Regions from separate parts of the Brucella sp. IR073 genome, predicted to be linked through region 1. Evidence: predicted binding sites of a transcription regulator. Region 1 holds the regulator's gene; each other region holds the start of a gene.

Region 1 (4,296 bases):
ATATGCGGCGGGCGCGGCGCTTACGGCGTCGGCCTTTTATCTCATGCTCTCGGGCGCGGATGTCGCCGCGCAGCGCAGCTTTATCATGCTGGCGGTGATGCTCGTCGCCGTGATGATGGATCGCGCCGCCATCACCATGCGCAATCTGGCGATTGCCGCCCTCGCAACCATCGTTCTCGTGCCGCATGAATTGCTGGGCCCGAGCTTCCAAATGTCGTTTTCCGCCACCGCGGCGCTCATCGCCGCCTTTGCCTGGTGGATCGACCGGAGGCGGAACTCAGAGGAGGATGCGCCGCGCTCGTCCTTCGCCGTGCGGGGTTTCCTCCACAAGATGGCGGCCTCTGTCGGCGCGACGGCGGCGGCATCGGCGATTGCGGGAACGGCGAGCGGCATTTTCGCGCTTTATCATTTCAACAACACCGCGCCGCTCGGCCTGCTCGGCAATGTGTTGGCGCTGCCGGTCATATCGGTCACAGTCATGCCTTTCGCTGTGCTGAGCCTGCTCGCAATGCCCTTCGACCTTGAATGGCTGCCCTTGCAGGTAATGGGAGCGGGCATAGAGGTGGTGAAATGGATCGCTCATCAGGTGGCCGCGGTCTCGCCCCATGCCAATCCCGGCATCATGCCGGTTTCGACCTTGCTTTTATGGTCAGGTGGGCTGGTGCTGGCGATGTTTCTCAGAACCCGTCTGCGCGCCGCCTCGCTCGCCTTGTTCGCGGCGGGGCTTGTCTTCTATGTCAGGGAAACCGGCCCTGATCTGATCCTCTCGGACAATGGCCGCCTCGTCGCGCTGCGCATACCGGACGGCGCGCTTGCAATCAACCGCGCGCAGCCCTCGAAATTCCTCATTGAAAACTGGACCAAGGCCTACGACGCAACCGGCATCGTTAAGCCAGCAACGAACTCGGGCTCGTCCGGAACGAACGGCTTTGTCTGCGAGGACAACATCTGCATAGCCGAAATGCGCAACGGCCAGACGCTCGCTTATACGGACGCGCACCAAGGCCAAACCATCGCCTGCGCCATCGGCGACATGGTCATTCTCGCCTTCGCCGGCAAGAACCTCTCTTGCAGCGGCGAAGGGAAAACCGTCATCACCCTCCGCGACCTCGCCATCAAGGGAACGCTCGAAGGCCGCCTGCCGGACGCGACGAGAAACGAAACTCAACTCACCTATGCAATCGGTCCGCCGGAACGGCCATGGAACCTGCACCGGCTGCACTCCCGCGCCGCGCGCGGTCTGCCCGAGAAGACCCTGAACCGCGAACGAACCGGGCGAAGGCTGCCAGAGCGAGCGGATCTGCGCGCGCCCGACCGGGATCAGTAGCGCCGGATCAGCCCCACCAGCTTGCCCTGCACGCGCACGCGGTCCGGCCCGAAGATGCGCGTTTCATAGGCCGGGTTTGCTGCCTCCAGCGCGATGGATGCGCCTTTGCGGCGAAAGCGCTTCAACGTCGCTTCTTCGTCATCGACAAGCGCCACGACGATCTCCCCCGGATTGGCGGTGTCGCCGCGCTTGATGACGACAGTATCGCCATCGAATATTCCGGCCTCGATCATCGAATCGCCCTTGACCTCCAGCGCGTAATGATCGCCGGGGCCAATCATTTCCGGTGGCAGGCTGATGACATGAGTCTGGTTCTGGATGGCGGCGATGGGAACGCCGGCGGCGATGCGGCCCATCACCGGCACCTGCACGGCAGAAGATGGCGCGGCTTCGTCATCCGCCTTGGCGGCGGGGCGAGAGCGGGCAGGGGCCTGCGCTGCCATATTACGCCCAAGGCTGCCCTCGATGACGCTGGGCGCGAATTTCTTCTGTGCGTTGAGACCGGGCGCGATCGAATCGGGAAGCCGCACCACTTCCAGCGCGCGGGCGCGGTTCGGCAGGCGGCGGATGAAGCCGCGCTCCTCCAGCGCCGTGATAAGCCGATGGATGCCGGATTTCGACGCCAGATCAAGCGCCTGCTTCATCTCATCGAAGGAGGGGGGAATTCCGGTTTCCTTCAACCGCTCGTGGATGAAAAGCAGAAGTTCATGTTGCTTGCGCGTCAGCATCGAGTGGTTCCTTCAAGGGAATCGGAACAAAAACAAACCCAGAACAAACACTATCTGTTCCAGTCTTGTTCCGCAAGCGTTTTAAACTGGTTAAAATTGAGAAAAGATATGAATTAATTTCTGCAGTCGGAGCTTCCTGCCAAGGTCCATTCGATCCAACGACACCTGCCGGCGGACCGAATGGATAGCTGTTGTGCGCTCTTGCCGCTAGAGATTTTGGCCGAGGAAGCCGCGAATGAAGCCGGCTATTTCATTGGAGTGGGTTTCCAATGCGAAATGGCCGGTGTCGAGAAGGTGTACATGCGCTCGGGGCAAGTCGCGTTTGTAGGCTTCAGCGCCAGCGGGTATGAATGCCGGATCGTGCCGGCCCCAAATTGCGAGGAAGGGCGGCTGATAGGTGCGGAAATACGCTTGGAATTGCGGATACCGGTCAAGATTGCTGCGATAGTCGAGAATCAGATCCAGCTGAATTTCCTCCGCGCCAGGGCGGGCCATCAGGGCGATGTCGAGCATATAGCCGTCGGGGCCGAGGCGTTGCGGGTCCGTTCCGGTGCGATACTGCCAGTTTTCGATCACGTCAGGCGAAAGCGAAGCGCGACAAGCCTCGCGATTTGCCTCGCTTGGCTCCCGCCAGTAGGTTTCCCATGGCCCCCACTGGTCACTGAACCCATCGAGATAAGCGTTGCCGTTCTGGCTGATAATTGCAGTCACTCTCTCCGGGTGAGCCATCGCTAACCGATAACCGACCGGCGCGCCGTAGTCGAAAACATAGAGGGCATAGCGGTCCAGCGACAGTGCCTGTGTGAATCCATCGATTACCTTCGCCAGATTATCGAAAGTAAAATCGAACGTACCGCGCGCCGGGCTTTGCGTATGGCCGAAACCGGGAAAGTCTGGCGCTATCACGCGGTACCGATCCGAGAGCTGAGGCATAAGCTCGCGGAACATATGACTGGACGAGGGAAAGCCGTGCAGCAGCAGAAGGACTGGAGCGTTCCTTGCGCCCGCCTCCCTATAAAATACATTCACGTCTCCCACTTGCTGAGATTTATAACTCACCGTCATGACATTTCTCCAATCGGCAGGTTGGGTTTGCGCCAACCGCGCATCCTAGGCACCCATACAAATACTACCGAACGGTCGGTTGTAAATAGGCATCTTTTTTGATAGTTGATATCGGGCGGGAAATGCGTTCCGGCTTCGGCCTTAGAGCATGATCCAGAAAAGTTGCAGACTTTTCGGATAAAGATCATGCGGAAAAACAAAGAGTTAGAGCGCGATTGCATCGCGCTCTAAGAGGGAGTGTTCGAATGAAGGCAACCAGGGAAGAAATCATTCTCGCGGCGCGGGAGCTGTTCCGAGAAAAAGGTTATGCTGGAGCCTCGATGCAAGATCTTGCCAGTCGGGTGGGGCTCAAGAAGGCATCGCTCTACATGCGCTTTCCAAACAAGGAGGCGTTGGTTCCCGTGGTCCTGGAGATGACCTATAATGATACATTCGCACGTCGGGACGTGAACGGGACGGACTGGAGTGACGCCTACGAGGCGGCCATCCGGTCTATCGCAGCCGGTCTCATGGACGTGAAGCGGTGCGTGGGTTTGCACCTCGCTTATGGCATCGGCGACGAAACGCCGATAGCGAAGAAAGCCGTACGGGATTTTTTTCAGGCGTTGCGGGATCGCCTGAGCGGGATTTTAGCCGAAATCATGCCGCGCGAACGCGCCGAAACAGTCGCCGCCGATGCGCTTGTGCGGCTGGAGGGTGCGACCTTGCTGTTGGCGCTGTTCGATGACCGTCAGGCTATGGAGCGTGCCGTAGCAGCGGCGCTGACGGATGCCGCCAGCGCCTTGAATGCTTCCCATTAGAGCGTGATGCGATTAAACCCGTGCGGGCATCACGCTCTAACTCTTTGTTTTGCCGCATGATCTTGTCCGAAAAGTCTGCAATTTTTCGGGATCATGCTCTAAATATCCAGCTCTTCCACAAATGCCGCGCGCTCCTGGATGAAGCGGAAGCGGGCGTCGGGGCGGGTGCCCATGAGATCGTCCACGACGGTGCGGGTTTCCGTCGCCGTGTCCTCGGCGATCTCGACGCGCAGCAGCGTGCGCTTTCTCGGATCCATCGTCGTTTCCTTCAGCTGCTCGGCGCGCATTTCGCCGAGGCCTTTGAAGCGGCCGATTTCGATCTTGCCCTTGCCGGTGAACTCGGTGCGAAGCAGCTCTTCCTTGTGCGCGTCGTCGC
Region 2 (4,296 bases), 210 kb from region 1:
CCTCGCGGTCGCCACGCATGGACTCGATCTGGACGCGCCCGCGCATGATGATGGAGCCGCGCCCGGTCGAATACGCGGAATGGATGCCCGCGCGGCCCAGAATGATGCCGCCGGTCGGGAAATCCGGCCCCGGAATGATCTCCATCAGTTCCTGAAGATCGATAGCGGGATTGTCGATGAGCGCGATGCAGCCGTTGATGATCTCAGAGAGATTGTGCGGCGGGATGTTGGTCGCCATGCCCACAGCGATGCCGCCGGAGCCGTTGACGAGCAGATTGGGAAAGCGCGCCGGCAAAACGGTCGGCTCCTGCTCGCGGCCGTCATAATTGTCCTGGAAATCGACCGTTTCCTTGTCGATATCGGCAAGCAGCGTCTCGGACAGCTTCTCGAGGCGGCATTCGGTATAACGCATGGCCGCAGGGGGGTCGCCGTCCACGGAGCCGAAATTGCCCTGCCCGTCGATCAGCGGATCGCGCAGCGAAAAATCCTGCGCCATGCGCACCAGCGCATCATAGATCGAGGCGTCGCCATGGGGATGGTATTTACCCATCACCTCGCCGACCACACCGGCTGACTTACGATAGGGGCGGTTCCAGTCCAGCCCCATCTCGTTCATGGCGTAAAGAATGCGCCTGTGAACCGGCTTCAAACCGTCACGCGCGTCGGGCAGCGCGCGGCTCACGATCACGCTCATCGCGTAAGCGAGATAGGAGGTCTGCATCTCCTCGACAATGGAAACCGGCTCAATGCCGTTGGGATCTTGCGGACCGGTCGGCGGAGTTTGATCTGACACTGTTCAAAGGTCTTTCATGCGAGAATCGATCCAGCCCTTATAGCGGAAACGCGGAAGAAACACCAATAAACAGGCCTTTTCATAGGGGATAATTGGCCTTATATTTCAATGCGATAGAAACGGGCATACAAAGATGGGCGAATCATACGCCACATTCGGGCCATGATTGGCCTCGTCTTGAAGGAGCAAGGCAACAGGGAAACAAGAAAGTATGTTTTATTCGCAAACATACTCCCTGCTCACCTATTCCCTTACACCCCAATTCCCTTTCAACGGAAAGCATCCGATGGTCTACGACACAATCCTGAGTGCCTTCGTCACGCTGCTGGTGACCATCGACCCACCGGGGCTGGCGCCGCTGTTTCTGGCACTCACGACAGGCATGGACCGCAAGGCGCGGGGACAGGTGGCGCTGCGGGCAAGCATCATCTCATTCTGCGTGCTGGCGCTCTTTGCTGTTGCCGGGGCACAGATATTGGGCGTGTTCGGGATCACCATCGGCGCGTTCCGCGTTGCTGGCGGGCTGCTCCTCTTCTGGATCGCCTTCGACATGATCTTCGAGCGGCGGCAGGAGCGGAAGGAAAAGAGCGCCGAGGTGGCTATCACCAAGGATCACATCCGCAACATCGCGGCCTTCCCGCTGGCGATCCCGCTCATCGCGGGACCCGGTGCGATTTCGGCGACGATCCTGCTCGGCGGCTCGTTTCCCGAGACGGGGCCGCGGCTGGTGCTGGTGCTGATCCTCCTGGTCTGTATCCTGACCACATATCTGGTGCTTCTGCTCGGTGAACGGATCGACCGTTTTCTAGGCGAGACGGGCCGGTCGATCCTGACAAGGCTCCTCGGCGTCATCCTCGCCGCGCTGGCGGTGCAGTTCGTGGCGGATGGGGTGAAGGCGCTGGTGGTGGGGTGATGCGGACGATGCGATCAATGGCCACTGGAGCGGGACGAGATGACAATAAGTCATCTCCAGCCAAATCATGCGCCGGAGCTATGGTCACCGCCACCGAAATATTGGGCATAGCCGCTGGCTAATAGCAAATGCGCTTCGGCATTCGCCAAATAGCGCACACTCGGTAAATCAGGCGATGCCAGCCAATTCCAATCTGGGATGGCTGGCATCATAGGGGTGCTTGAATCGTCTCCCGCTTAGAACGGAATCTCATCGTCCAGATCGCGCGAGAAGCCGCCACCGCCGCCCTGCGATGGGCTGGAGCGGCCGAAATCGGAGCCGCCCTGGTCGGAATAATCGTTCATCTGGCCACCGCGGCCGCCTTCGAAGCGTCCGCCGCCGCTGCCGGCACCCTCCCCGCGGGAATCGAGCATCTGCAGCTCGCCGCGGAATTTCTGGAGCACCACTTCTGTCGTGTAGCGGTCATTGCCGGTCTGGTCCTGCCATTTGCGGGTCTGCAGCGAGCCCTCGATATAAACCTTCGCGCCCTTCTTCAGATATTGCTCAGCCACCTTGGCGAGATTGTCATTGAAGATCACGACGCTGTGCCACTCGGTCTTCTCCTTGCGCTCGCCCGACTGCTTGTCGCGCCAGGTCTCGGACGTCGCGATGCGCAGATTGGCCACCATATCACCGGAATTCAGGCGCCGGATTTCCGGATCCGCTCCGAGATTGCCGACGAGGATGACCTTGTTGACGCTACCTGCCATAAAACCCACTCCAACTTTTGTGTTTCCCCGCACCATACAGGAGCGAGGCGCAGGGCGCGCATCCGTATGGCAATTCGCCCCTGACTATCCACAGAGTTATTGTTCTATGTTTGTTCTATAGATTTTTGCGCCAAATGCAAGGGGAAGTTGGTAAATGGTGAAGAGAGTAACCCAAGCCCACCATTCACAATTCACTATTTTGCTATTCACTCATGTGATTGGCCCCGCCGCTCTTATGTTCCTGGCGCGCGGGGCCGGATTGGGGATCACCCTCTTTGCCGGTAGTGATTCACCGGCAAGTTCTCAAGGAAACATCCGTTTCCCTTATCAATCGTCCAAATTTTCAGTAGCCGGCTTAAGCGTGTCACCTATAGGTGGCTTAAGCCTTGGATGAATTATCAGGTGGACTCATGCCTCATTCCTCCTGTCAATTCCCGTCCCGACCGAAGGCGGAATTGCGCGATGACCGCTCGTCCATCCGGCCATCATTCCGCGCCTTCGATCACCATTGAATGTGTGCCTGTCAGGAGCATTCGTCAACGATCTTGTCATCACAATTTGCGTGGCTTATGTCAGGAGTCGGTTGTTCGATGTTTGTTCCAGTGATAAGAACGGCATCTCTTGAACTTTCGCGAAGACAGGATGGCAGGGGCGCGAATGAGCGATCAGAAATTCATCTCCATACGCGGCGCGCGCGAGCATAACCTGAAGAATGTCGATCTCGACCTGCCGCGCGACAAGCTCATCGTCATGACCGGCCTGTCGGGTTCCGGCAAGTCCTCGCTCGCCTTCGACACGATCTATGCCGAGGGACAGCGGCGCTATGTCGAGAGCCTTTCGGCCTATGCGCGCCAGTTCCTTGAAATGATGCAGAAGCCCGATGTCGACCAGATCGACGGGCTTTCGCCCGCCATCTCCATCGAGCAGAAGACGACGAGCCGCAATCCGCGCTCAACGGTCGGCACCGTCACCGAGATCTACGACTATATGCGCCTGCTCTTCGCGCGTGTGGGCGTGCCCTATTCACCCGCCACCGGCCTGCCGATCGAAAGCCAGACGGTGAGCCAGATGGTCGACCGGGTGATGGCGCTCCCGGAAGGCACGCGGCTCTATATCACCGCGCCGATCGTGCGCGGGCGCAAGGGCGAGTATAAGAAAGAGCTGGCGGAGCTGCAGAAGAAGGGCTTCCAGCGCGTCAAGGTGGACGGCACCTTCTATGAGATTGCCGACGTTCCGGCGCTGGACAAGAAATATAAGCACGACATCGATGTGGTGGTGGACCGCGTGGTGGTGCGGGACGATCTCGCCTCGCGCCTGGCGGATAGCCTCGAGACCTGCCTGAAGCTGGCGGATGGCCTCGCCATTGCCGAATTCGCGGACAAGCCCCTCCCCCCGGAAGAAACCGCCGAAGGCGGCTCTGCCAATAAATCCGCCAATGAGACGCATGAGCGCATCCTGTTCTCGGAGAAATTCGCCTGTCCGGTTTCGGGGTTCACAATTCCCGAGATCGAGCCGCGGCTGTTCTCGTTCAACAATCCGTTCGGCGCCTGCCCGACCTGCGACGGGCTCGGCTCGCAGCAGGCCATCGACCCGAACCTGATCGTTCCCGATGAAAACGCGGTCGTGAAGAACGGCGCGATTGCGCCATGGGCCAAGTCGTCCTCTCCCTATTACAACCAGACGCTGGAGGCGCTGGGCGCGGCCTATGGCTTCAAACTGGGCGCCCGCTGGCGCGATCTTTCGGAAGAGGCACAGAAGGCCATTCTTTACGGTACAGGCAGCCGGGAAATCACCTTCGCCTATGATGACGGGTTGCGCTCCTACAAGACGACCAAGACTTT
Region 3 (4,296 bases), on a different contig from region 1:
GCCCGCCTTTTGCAGGAGCGTAAGCTTCACCGCGCCTTCGCCACAGGCAATAGTCAGACCGTCGCCAAGGATCGTGCCGGGGCAACCACCAGAGCTTTCCGCCAACGTGGACTTCAACAGCTTCACCCGCTCGAGTTTGTCTGCCCCGCCGCTGGCGGGCACGCCAATCTCCATCTCGCACCACGCCCCCGGAAAAGGCGAAAGCCCGCGTATCCGATTGTGAATATCCTGCGCATTCCCCGTCCAGTCGATGCGCGTTTCCGCCTTGTCGATCTTGGCGGCATAGGTCACACCCGTCTCCGCCTGCGGCGTCAGCGTCAGGCTGTCGCGCTCCAATGCGGCCATGGCGCGCACCATCAGATCGGCGCCGATCATGCTCAGGCGGTCGTGCAATTCTCCCGCCGTCATATCGGGCGTGATCGCGACCTTCTCGACCATGGCGACGGGGCCGGTATCGAGCCCTTCATCCATCTTCATGATCATCATGCCGGTTTCGCGGTCGCCGGCCATGATGGCGCGCTGGATGGGCGCGGCGCCGCGCCAGCGCGGCAGCAGGGAGGCATGGCCATTATAGCAGCCGAGCCGCGTGCCCTCGAGAATGGCTGATGGCAGCAGCAGGCCATAGGCGACGACAACAGCCACATCGGCTTCGAGCACGCGAAACGCTTCCTGCTCCTCCGGGCTCTTGAGGCTCTTGGGCGTGCGCACCTCGATGCCGAATTCCTCGGCCTTCTGATGCACGGGCGATTTGGTGAGTTCCAGCCCGCGCCGTCCGGCGGGGCGGGGCGGCTGGCTATAGACCGCCGCGATCTCATGACCCTGACCGATCAGCGCCGTCAGAACAGGCACGGAGAAGTCCGGAGTGCCCATGAAAATGATGCGCATGGGCTTCCCCTGCTAAATAGCCAATCGGCTCGGCGGACGATCCTTGGCAAGCTTCTTGAACCGCTTCATCACCATGTCGCGCTTGAGCTTCGACAAATGGTCGATGAAAAGCACGCCATTGAGATGGTCGATCTCATGCTGCAGGCAGGTCGCCATCAGCCCCTCGGCCTCGATTTCCTGAGGCTTGCCGTCGCGGTCGAGATAGGTCACGCGCACGCGCGCCGGGCGCTCCACTTCCGCGTAATAATCGGGGATTGACAGGCAGCCTTCCTCATAGACGCTGCGCTCGTCCGAGGAAGCAACGATCTCGGGGTTGATGAAGACATGCGGCGCCCGCTCCTCGCCTTCCTTGGAAAGGTCGATGGTGAGCATCCTCAGCGGCGTGCCGACCTGAATGGCGGCAAGCCCGATGCCGGGCGCGTCATACATCGTTTCCAGCATATTGCCGGCAAAGGCGCGCAACTGGTCGTCAATGCGCTCCACAGGCTTCGACACCTGGCGCAGGACGGGATCGGGCAGAATGACAAGCGGCAAAACAGACATGCATCATCACCTAATTGCTCGGGAGCTAAGCGTCAAGGAAAGGGAGTAAGGGAATAAGGGAGTATGGGAATAAGAGATCATTTCGGAAGAAAGTGGACAGCTTCGAACGAATCAGAGCCCTATTCCCCTATTCCCCTATTCCCCATTGTGTTCTTGTTTTGATCTCGTACTCTCATGCGGAATCGGCTAAGCATTCTGCATGGACACAAACACGCTTCTCTCAGCCCCGCTGTTCCAATTTGGCGGCAATGCCGTTTCCGTCGGCGCGACCTTGCTCTGCGGGCTGGGGCTGGTCGTGCTCTTCGGACTGTTCTTCCTCGTCATGGGATGGCGGATGGCGCAGGCGCGGGCCATGGCGGAGGTCGAGGCGGCAGAGCGCGCTCGCGACGCGGAGATGCGCATGACCGAAATCCTGAAATCCCAAGCGGAAATGCAGGGCCGGATGCAGACCATGGCGGAGGTGTTCGGCGCAAGGCAGGCCGAGCTGAATAAATCGATCCGCGAGCGCCTCGACGGCATGACCAGCCGCATCGGCCAGACCATGACCGAGCAGAGCAAATCGACCCATGAGAACCTTGCAAAGCTGCAGGAGCGGCTGGCGGTGATCGACACCGCGCAGAACAATATCCAGGCGCTGGCGGGGCAGGTGGTGCAATTGCAGGCCATTCTCGCCAACAAGCAGACGCGCGGCGCCTTCGGCCAGTCGCGCATGGAGGCGATCATCGCCGATGGCTTGCCGCATGGCGCATACGAATTTCAGGCGACGCTCTCCAACGGCAACCGGCCTGACTGTCTGGTGCGAATGCCCAACGGCGCCCCCTCGCTTGTCATCGACGCCAAGTTTCCGCTGGAGGCCTGGAGCATGATCCGGGACGCCGAAGGGGCGGAAGCGAAGAAGATCGCAATCGCCCAGTTCCGGCGAGACGTGGAAGTCCATATTCGCGACATCGCGGCAAAATATCTGATAACAGGCGAGACGCAGGACACAGCCTTCCTGTTCGTGCCATCGGAATCGATCTTCGCGGAGATCCACGAGAATTTCGAAGGGCTGGTGCAGAAAGCGCACCGCGCGCGCATCGTCATCGTCTCGCCCTCGCTGCTGATGCTGTCGATCCAGGTCATCCAGGCCGTGTTGAAGGACACCCGGATGCGCGAGCAGGCGCATCTGATCCAGGGCGAGGTGATTCGGCTGATGGAAGACGTCGCCCGGCTCGACGAACGTGTGCGCAAATTGCAGGCGCATTTCCTGCAGGCCAACAAGGATATCGACGATATCCTCGTCTCCTCCGGCAAGGTGACGCGGCGCGGCGAGAGGATCGAGGCGCTGGAACTCGGCGAGCCCATGGCCGACACGCCCGTGCCCGTGGCGTCTGCGCCGAGCGTTCCCCGTAGCGCCGAGAGCAAGACCGGGCAATTGCGCCTGCGTGTGGTGGAGGAAGAGTAGGGCTACCCTTCTTCCTTCTTCCGATCCGAATGCCCCAGATCGCGTTCCGGCCAGACGATATCGCGCACGCGCTGCTTCAAGACCTTCGCCTCTGGAAACCCGCCATCGCGCTTGCGCTCCCAGATGAGCGCATCGTCCACGCGGATTTCATAGATCCCGCCGGTGCCGGGAATGAGCGCCACTTCGCGTAAGTCCTGCCCGAAGGTCGAGAGCAGCTCTTGCGCCATCCAGGCGGCGCGGAGCAGCCAGGCGCATTGGGTGCAGTAGGTGATGGTGATGCGCGGTTTGTCGGTCATGCGTCGCCTGTTATCACATCATGTCTCGATTGGAAGATGGCACGGCTTCAGCCCTTATTGCCAGTCTCTTTCGGCGCTCGGGCGAAACGCCCGCATAAAACAAAGCCTGCCAAACGGATTGGCAGGCTTTGGAAGTTTGGGGCTGGCGACGGGCTTATTTGAACAGGCTCGGCAGCCACAGCGACAGGGCGGGGATGTAGGTGACGAGCAGCAGCACGGCGATGCTCGCGCCGAAGAACGGCCAGATCGTGCGCATCGCTTCGCGGATCGTGATCTTGCCGACCGCGCAGCCGACAAAGAGTACGGTGCCGACCGGCGGCGTGTTGAGGCCGATGCCGGCATTGAGGATCATGACGACGCCGAAATGCACGGGATCGATGCCGAAGGCCTTGACCACAGGCAGCAGGATCGGCGTCGAGATGATGACCATCGGCGCCATGTCCATGAAGGTGCCGAGCAGCAGCAGGATGATGTTAATCATCAGGAGGACGATGATCGGATTGTCCGAGAGCGCCCCGATTGCCTGAACCAGCACCTGCTGCACCTGCAGGAACGACATCAGCCAGCTGAATGAAGCCGCCGCGCCGATGACAAGCAGCACCATCGCCGTCGTGCGCACCGCGCCAAGCACCGCCTCGACGAAGCCATGCCAGTCGAGCTCGCGATAGACGAGGAGCGACACCAGCAGGGCGTAGAACACGGCGATGCAGGAGCTTTCCGTGGCGGTGAAAACGCCGGAGCGGACACCGCCGAAGATGATGCCGATCAGCAGCAGCCCCGGAAATGAGGCGAGCATGTAATAGCCAAGGCGGCGGAAGCCGGGGAAGGGCTCAGCCGGATAGCCGCGGCGGCGGGCGACGATATAGGCCGTCACCATCAGCGCGCCGGCGAGAAGCAGGCCCGGAATGATGCCGGCGGTGAAGAGGTCGGCGACCGAGACATTTCCGCCCGCGGCGATGGAATAGAGGATCATGTTGTGCGACGGCGGCACCATCAGGGCGATGATGGCGGCGTTGACCGTGACGTTGACGGCATAGCTGCGGTCATAGCCGCGCGCCGCCATCTGCGGGATCATCAGCCCGCCAACAGCCGAGGCATCGGCGACGGCGGAGCCGGAAATACCGCCGA
Region 4 (4,296 bases), on a different contig from region 1:
CGAGAACCGCGATCAGCCCTTCCGCGTGAGCCGCAAGGTCCGCCCATTCCAGATGGCATTTCGCCTTGCCGCCCCGCTTCTTGCCAAGCGAAAGCAGGCGGCAGAGCCGGGAATAGGCGGGCCGATCCATCGGATAGACGAGAACCGACATGCCGTCCACAAGATCGAGCCTGCAGCCGACGACGAGGCGGACGCCCGTCACCTTCGCCGCCTCATGGGCGCGCACGATCCCGGCAAGGCTGTTGCGGTCGACGATGCCGAGCGCCTCGATTCCCATCATGGCAGCCTGCGCAAACAGCTCCTCGCAACTGCTCGCCCCGCGCAGGAACGAGAAGTACGACGTCACCTGCAGTTCGGCATAGCGTTTCATCCGAATATCCCGTGCAGATACCATTGATGACTGCCGCTTTGCGGGCGCTCGCCATCGCCGGAGCGGAACAGCCAATAGCGCTCGCCCGCCTCGTCCTCGACGCGGAAATAGTCCCGGACCGTCGCCATTTCGGCGTCGCGCTTCCACCATTCGCCGCGAATGCGCTCCGGCCCGTCGGCGCGGCGGATGCGGCGGCGAACGCCCCGCCAGGTGAACCAGACGGGCGGATTATCGGGCAGGAGGGCTATGGTCTCGATCGGCTCGGGCCGGCTGAGCAGGCGCGGCGGACGCGGCCACTCGCCTTCCCATGTCGCGCCGGTTTCCGGGGCAAGCGAGGAGACGCGGGCAACGGAGCGCTCCGGCACGTCGCTCTGAACCGGCACGAAGCGGCAGAGATTATGCGCCCCGACGCGGTTGGCGAGAACATCAATCAAATCGGAGATGTCGGGTTCCTCCTCTTCGGCCAGCGAGGAAACCGCCTGCCGGTCCCTGAGCGGCTCGGCGATAACAGCCGCAAGGTCCATGGCCTCGATGCCGAAGCCCGGATCGACCGTCTCGATCTTCTCGCAGAGAAGCCGCGTCAGGCGCTTCGCATCGCGCACCGGCTGGGCCGTGCCGACACGGATCGCCTGATGCGTATTGTCGACGCGCCGGAACAGGAGATCGAGCCGCCGCGCGCCCAGCCCCTTCTTTTCCAGTTCCGCGCACAAGGCGGTGGCGAGCAGGCCTATATAGCGCGCGATGGTTTCGGCGGCGGCGATGGGCTCGGCGAAAACGCGGCGGACTTGAACGATTTCAGGATCGCGAAGCGGCTCAATCGGCTCCGCCACGGTGCCCAGCGCCTGATCCAGCCTGCGGACGATTTCGGGGCCGAAGCGCTGGGTCAGGGGCGCGCGCGGCTCATGCATGAGATCGCCGACCCTCTCGAAACCGAGCGTGCGCAGGCTCCGCACCGTCGCCGCATCAAGACGCAGCGCCGCGACCGGCAAAGGTTTCAGCATGGTCTCGGCTGCGCCGGGCGGCACGACCAGAGCATGATCCCGAAAAGTTGCAGACTTTTCGGATAAGATCATGCGGCAAGACAAAGGGTTAGAGCGTCGGGTGAGGAAGCGCGCGGCGGCATGGGCCGCGCCCCATGTATCGGCGATTGCCGCGCGCGCCTCGACGCCGAAGGAGGCGAAGCGCTCGACAAGCGAAGCGAGCATGGCCGCCTCCCCGCCATGAAGATGGTCGGCGCCCGTGGTGTCGATCACCAGCCCGTCCGGTGGATCGGGCATGACGACCGGAGAAATGCGTTTCAGCGCCCACAGCGCCAGCTTGCGCAGGCCCTCGGCATCCGCGCGCGGATCGCCATCCATGACGGTGAGACCAGGCACCAGCGCCTGCGCCTTGGCAACCGGCATTCCCAGACGCAAACCCAAGCCTTCGGCATTGGCGTCGAGCGCGGTTATGATCCGCCGGCCTCCTTCGCGGCCGATAAGGATAAGCGGGGCCTTAGCCGAAAGCACGGCGCCATCCGCTTTCCTCCTCAGACGATCCACCGGCCATCGGGGTAGATAGAGCGATACGACCCTTTGCATCACAAGCTTCCACTTCAAAATCCGCGCTTTCGCCTCCTCGGCAGCGCACGAGTTCCAGACGCCAGCGCGACCGTCCGAGACCCGGCACCGGAAGCGGCGCGGACGGCAGGACTGAGACGCGCCAGCGCGTGACGCTCGCCGTCGGCTGGCCGAAATCGCCAGCCTCCGCCGGCCTGCGCCAGCGGCGAAGGGCGATGCCGATGGTGCCCGAGCCTTCCGCCGCCAGTTGGAGGCGGCGGGAAGCGGTCATTGAAAGCCGCGCGATTTCCGCGACGACGGCTCCGAGGCCGCCATGGCGCAAGCCTTCCTCGAAGCAGGCGAGCAGCGCTTTCTCGTCGCCCGCCTCCACATGGATCAGCCGGTCGGGATTGAGCCCGGCCTGTGCCAGCCCCGGCGCGAAAAGATCGCGCCGCGTCACCACCCAAAGGACTTTGCCGCGCGTCCTCCCGGCAATGCCCGCCGCGAACAGCGCCGCCGCCGCACCATCCACCGCCCCATTCCCGCCACCCGCCACCTCATGCAGCCCGCCCAGCGCCAGCCCCCCGCCGGGAAGCCTGCCATCGATGTCGGGCACCCCGAAGGGCAGGACGTCAAGCACACGCCCCTGCCCCCCATCGAGGCGCGCAATACGCTCCCGAAGCTCGGCAATCACTGGACTGGCAACACGATCCAGCATGGGCGAAACGGTTCTCCGCAAGGCATTAAACCGGCATTCATGCCGCTATGTTCCTTATTTGTTCTTAATGCGAAACAGAGTCAACTGGAGTCTTGTTTCACCCTTTTGGAAAGGCTGGCGGGACAGCGCCCTCCTCTGTCCTGCCAGCCAATCTCCCCCGCAAGGGGGGAGATTGGCTGGCATCGATGACAGCTCTTATTCTGCAAGGTCGGCGATTGGCACCGCGCATCAATGAAAGCCAATCTCCCCCCTTGCGGGGGAGATGCCCGGCAGGGCAGAGGGGGGCGCCTAGCGATTCCGTCAAAAACAGGAACCGCCGACCAGCAACAACCTATGCCGGTTGGCCCGACAGCCCCCGAATGCGCTCAAGGTCCGCAACAAACTCCGCATAGGCCTGATGCCGCGCCGCCTCATCCGGCACACGCAGAAGATAGGAAGGATGAACCGTGACATACCCCGCGCGTCCGTCGAAATCGAACGGGCCGCGATTGCGCCCGATGGGCGTTGCCCGTCCGGCAAGCGCCAGCGCCGCCGTGGCCCCGAGCGCCACCACGAGATGGGGATGGACGAAGTCAAGCTCCTTTTCCAGCCACCAGCGATAGCGCTTGACCTCGCCGGCGGTCGGCTTCTGGTGAATCCGCTTCTTGCCGCGCTGGACAAATTTGAAATGCTTCACCGCATTGGTGAGGTAGATTTGGCGGCGGTCGATGCCCGCCTCCTCCATCGCCCGGTCGAGCAATTGCCCCGCCGGTCCGACGAAAGGCCGTCCCTGCCGGTCCTCCTGATCGCCCGGCTGCTCGCCGACAAAAGCGATGGCTGCGCCTTCCGGCCCCTCGCCCAGCACAGCGCGCTCGGCCCCGGCAACAAGCGGAGGGGATGCCATGATAAGGCGGTTGAGCGCCTCCAGCGACTTGGGCTCATCAGGCGATTGCGCTGGTTTGCTTATGGCGGACATGGGCGGTCTCCCGTTCGGTTTCTTCCCTTAACGCGCGAGACCGTGTTTTGGACGAAGCGGGAGCTTGGCAGATTGTGTTTGACGGAATCACCGAACGGGATTTTTGCCGTTGTTGTCATGGAGAGGTAGAGGAATGGATCCCAGTGACGAGCACTGGGATGACGGATGGGATTGGCTGTTCTCGATAATCTCCAACCGTTCCGCATTCCACAATGGTTGTCCAGTTGGCGAAAACCTCTCCACCCGTCATCCCAGTGCTTGTCACTGGGATCCATTCCTCTACAGTGACGTTGCCACCTACGAAAGCAGAGTTTCGTTGCTTTCGTTTAAAAACAAAAGCCCTACCCCCTCGCCGAAGCGGCGTTGGCATCGTCCAGATAATAATTCGCGTAGCGCTCCATGAAATATTCCGAGCTGCCATAGGAGCTGTATTTCGCCAGGCCGCGCATATCGGTCTTGTTGAGGATGAGACCCAGCACTTTCGGCTGGATATGGCCTTCCGCCTGCAAGGTCGATTTGACGAGCGCGCGCGGGGTGACGCCCCATTCGGCCACCATGAGGAAGGCATCGGCTAGCGGCGCGAACGCCTTGGCATCCACCACCGGCCCGAGCGGCGGAAGATCGACGATGATATAGTCGAAGACCTCGCGCGCCTCCGCCAGAAGGGTCTTCATGGCGAGGGAGGATATGAGCTCGCTGGTGTGCGACAGATGGC

The links. The regulator LexA, encoded in region 1, represses DNA repair genes until DNA is damaged. The targets are predictions, from matches to a motif close to TGTTCNNNNTGTGTTCNG.
Region 2: a site for LexA is predicted at 2,556-2,573, ahead of ACOWVG_RS09565 (single-stranded DNA-binding protein). Genes of this name have one in related genera too.
Region 3: a site for LexA is predicted at 1,577-1,594, ahead of ACOWVG_RS17850 (DNA recombination protein RmuC). Genes of this name have one in related genera too.
Region 4: a site for LexA is predicted at 2,675-2,692, ahead of ACOWVG_RS09075 (ImuA family protein). Genes of this name have one in related genera too.

What each region holds. Positions count from the first base shown of each region.
Region 1 is NZ_JBAKHD010000004.1:246,195-250,490, forward strand. Features, by position in the region: gene ACOWVG_RS10585 (ComEC/Rec2 family competence protein) at 1-1,327, shown strand, start outside; gene lexA (transcriptional repressor LexA) at 1,321-2,055, opposite strand; gene ACOWVG_RS10595 (alpha/beta fold hydrolase) at 2,263-3,120, opposite strand; gene ACOWVG_RS10600 (TetR/AcrR family transcriptional regulator) at 3,366-3,920, shown strand; gene parE (DNA topoisomerase IV subunit B) at 4,019-4,296, opposite strand, start outside.
Region 2 is NZ_JBAKHD010000004.1:32,039-36,334, reverse strand. Features, by position in the region: gene gyrA (DNA gyrase subunit A) at 1-793, opposite strand, end outside; gene ACOWVG_RS09570 (MarC family protein) at 1,080-1,706, shown strand; gene ACOWVG_RS09565 (single-stranded DNA-binding protein) at 1,943-2,455, opposite strand; gene uvrA (excinuclease ABC subunit UvrA) at 3,113-4,296, shown strand, end outside.
Region 3 is NZ_JBAKHD010000011.1:32,040-36,335, reverse strand. Features, by position in the region: gene fmt (methionyl-tRNA formyltransferase) at 1-885, opposite strand, end outside; gene def (peptide deformylase) at 898-1,428, opposite strand; gene ACOWVG_RS17850 (DNA recombination protein RmuC) at 1,628-2,872, shown strand; gene ACOWVG_RS17845 (SelT/SelW/SelH family protein) at 2,875-3,168, opposite strand; gene ACOWVG_RS17840 (TRAP transporter large permease) at 3,323-4,296, opposite strand, start outside.
Region 4 is NZ_JBAKHD010000003.1:493,905-498,200, forward strand. Features, by position in the region: gene ACOWVG_RS09065 (error-prone DNA polymerase) at 1-370, opposite strand, end outside; gene ACOWVG_RS09070 (Y-family DNA polymerase) at 367-1,950, opposite strand; gene ACOWVG_RS09075 (ImuA family protein) at 1,865-2,626, opposite strand; partial or broken gene ACOWVG_RS09080 (UdgX family uracil-DNA binding protein) at 2,958-3,599, opposite strand; gene ACOWVG_RS09085 (polysaccharide biosynthesis tyrosine autokinase) at 3,923-4,296, opposite strand, start outside.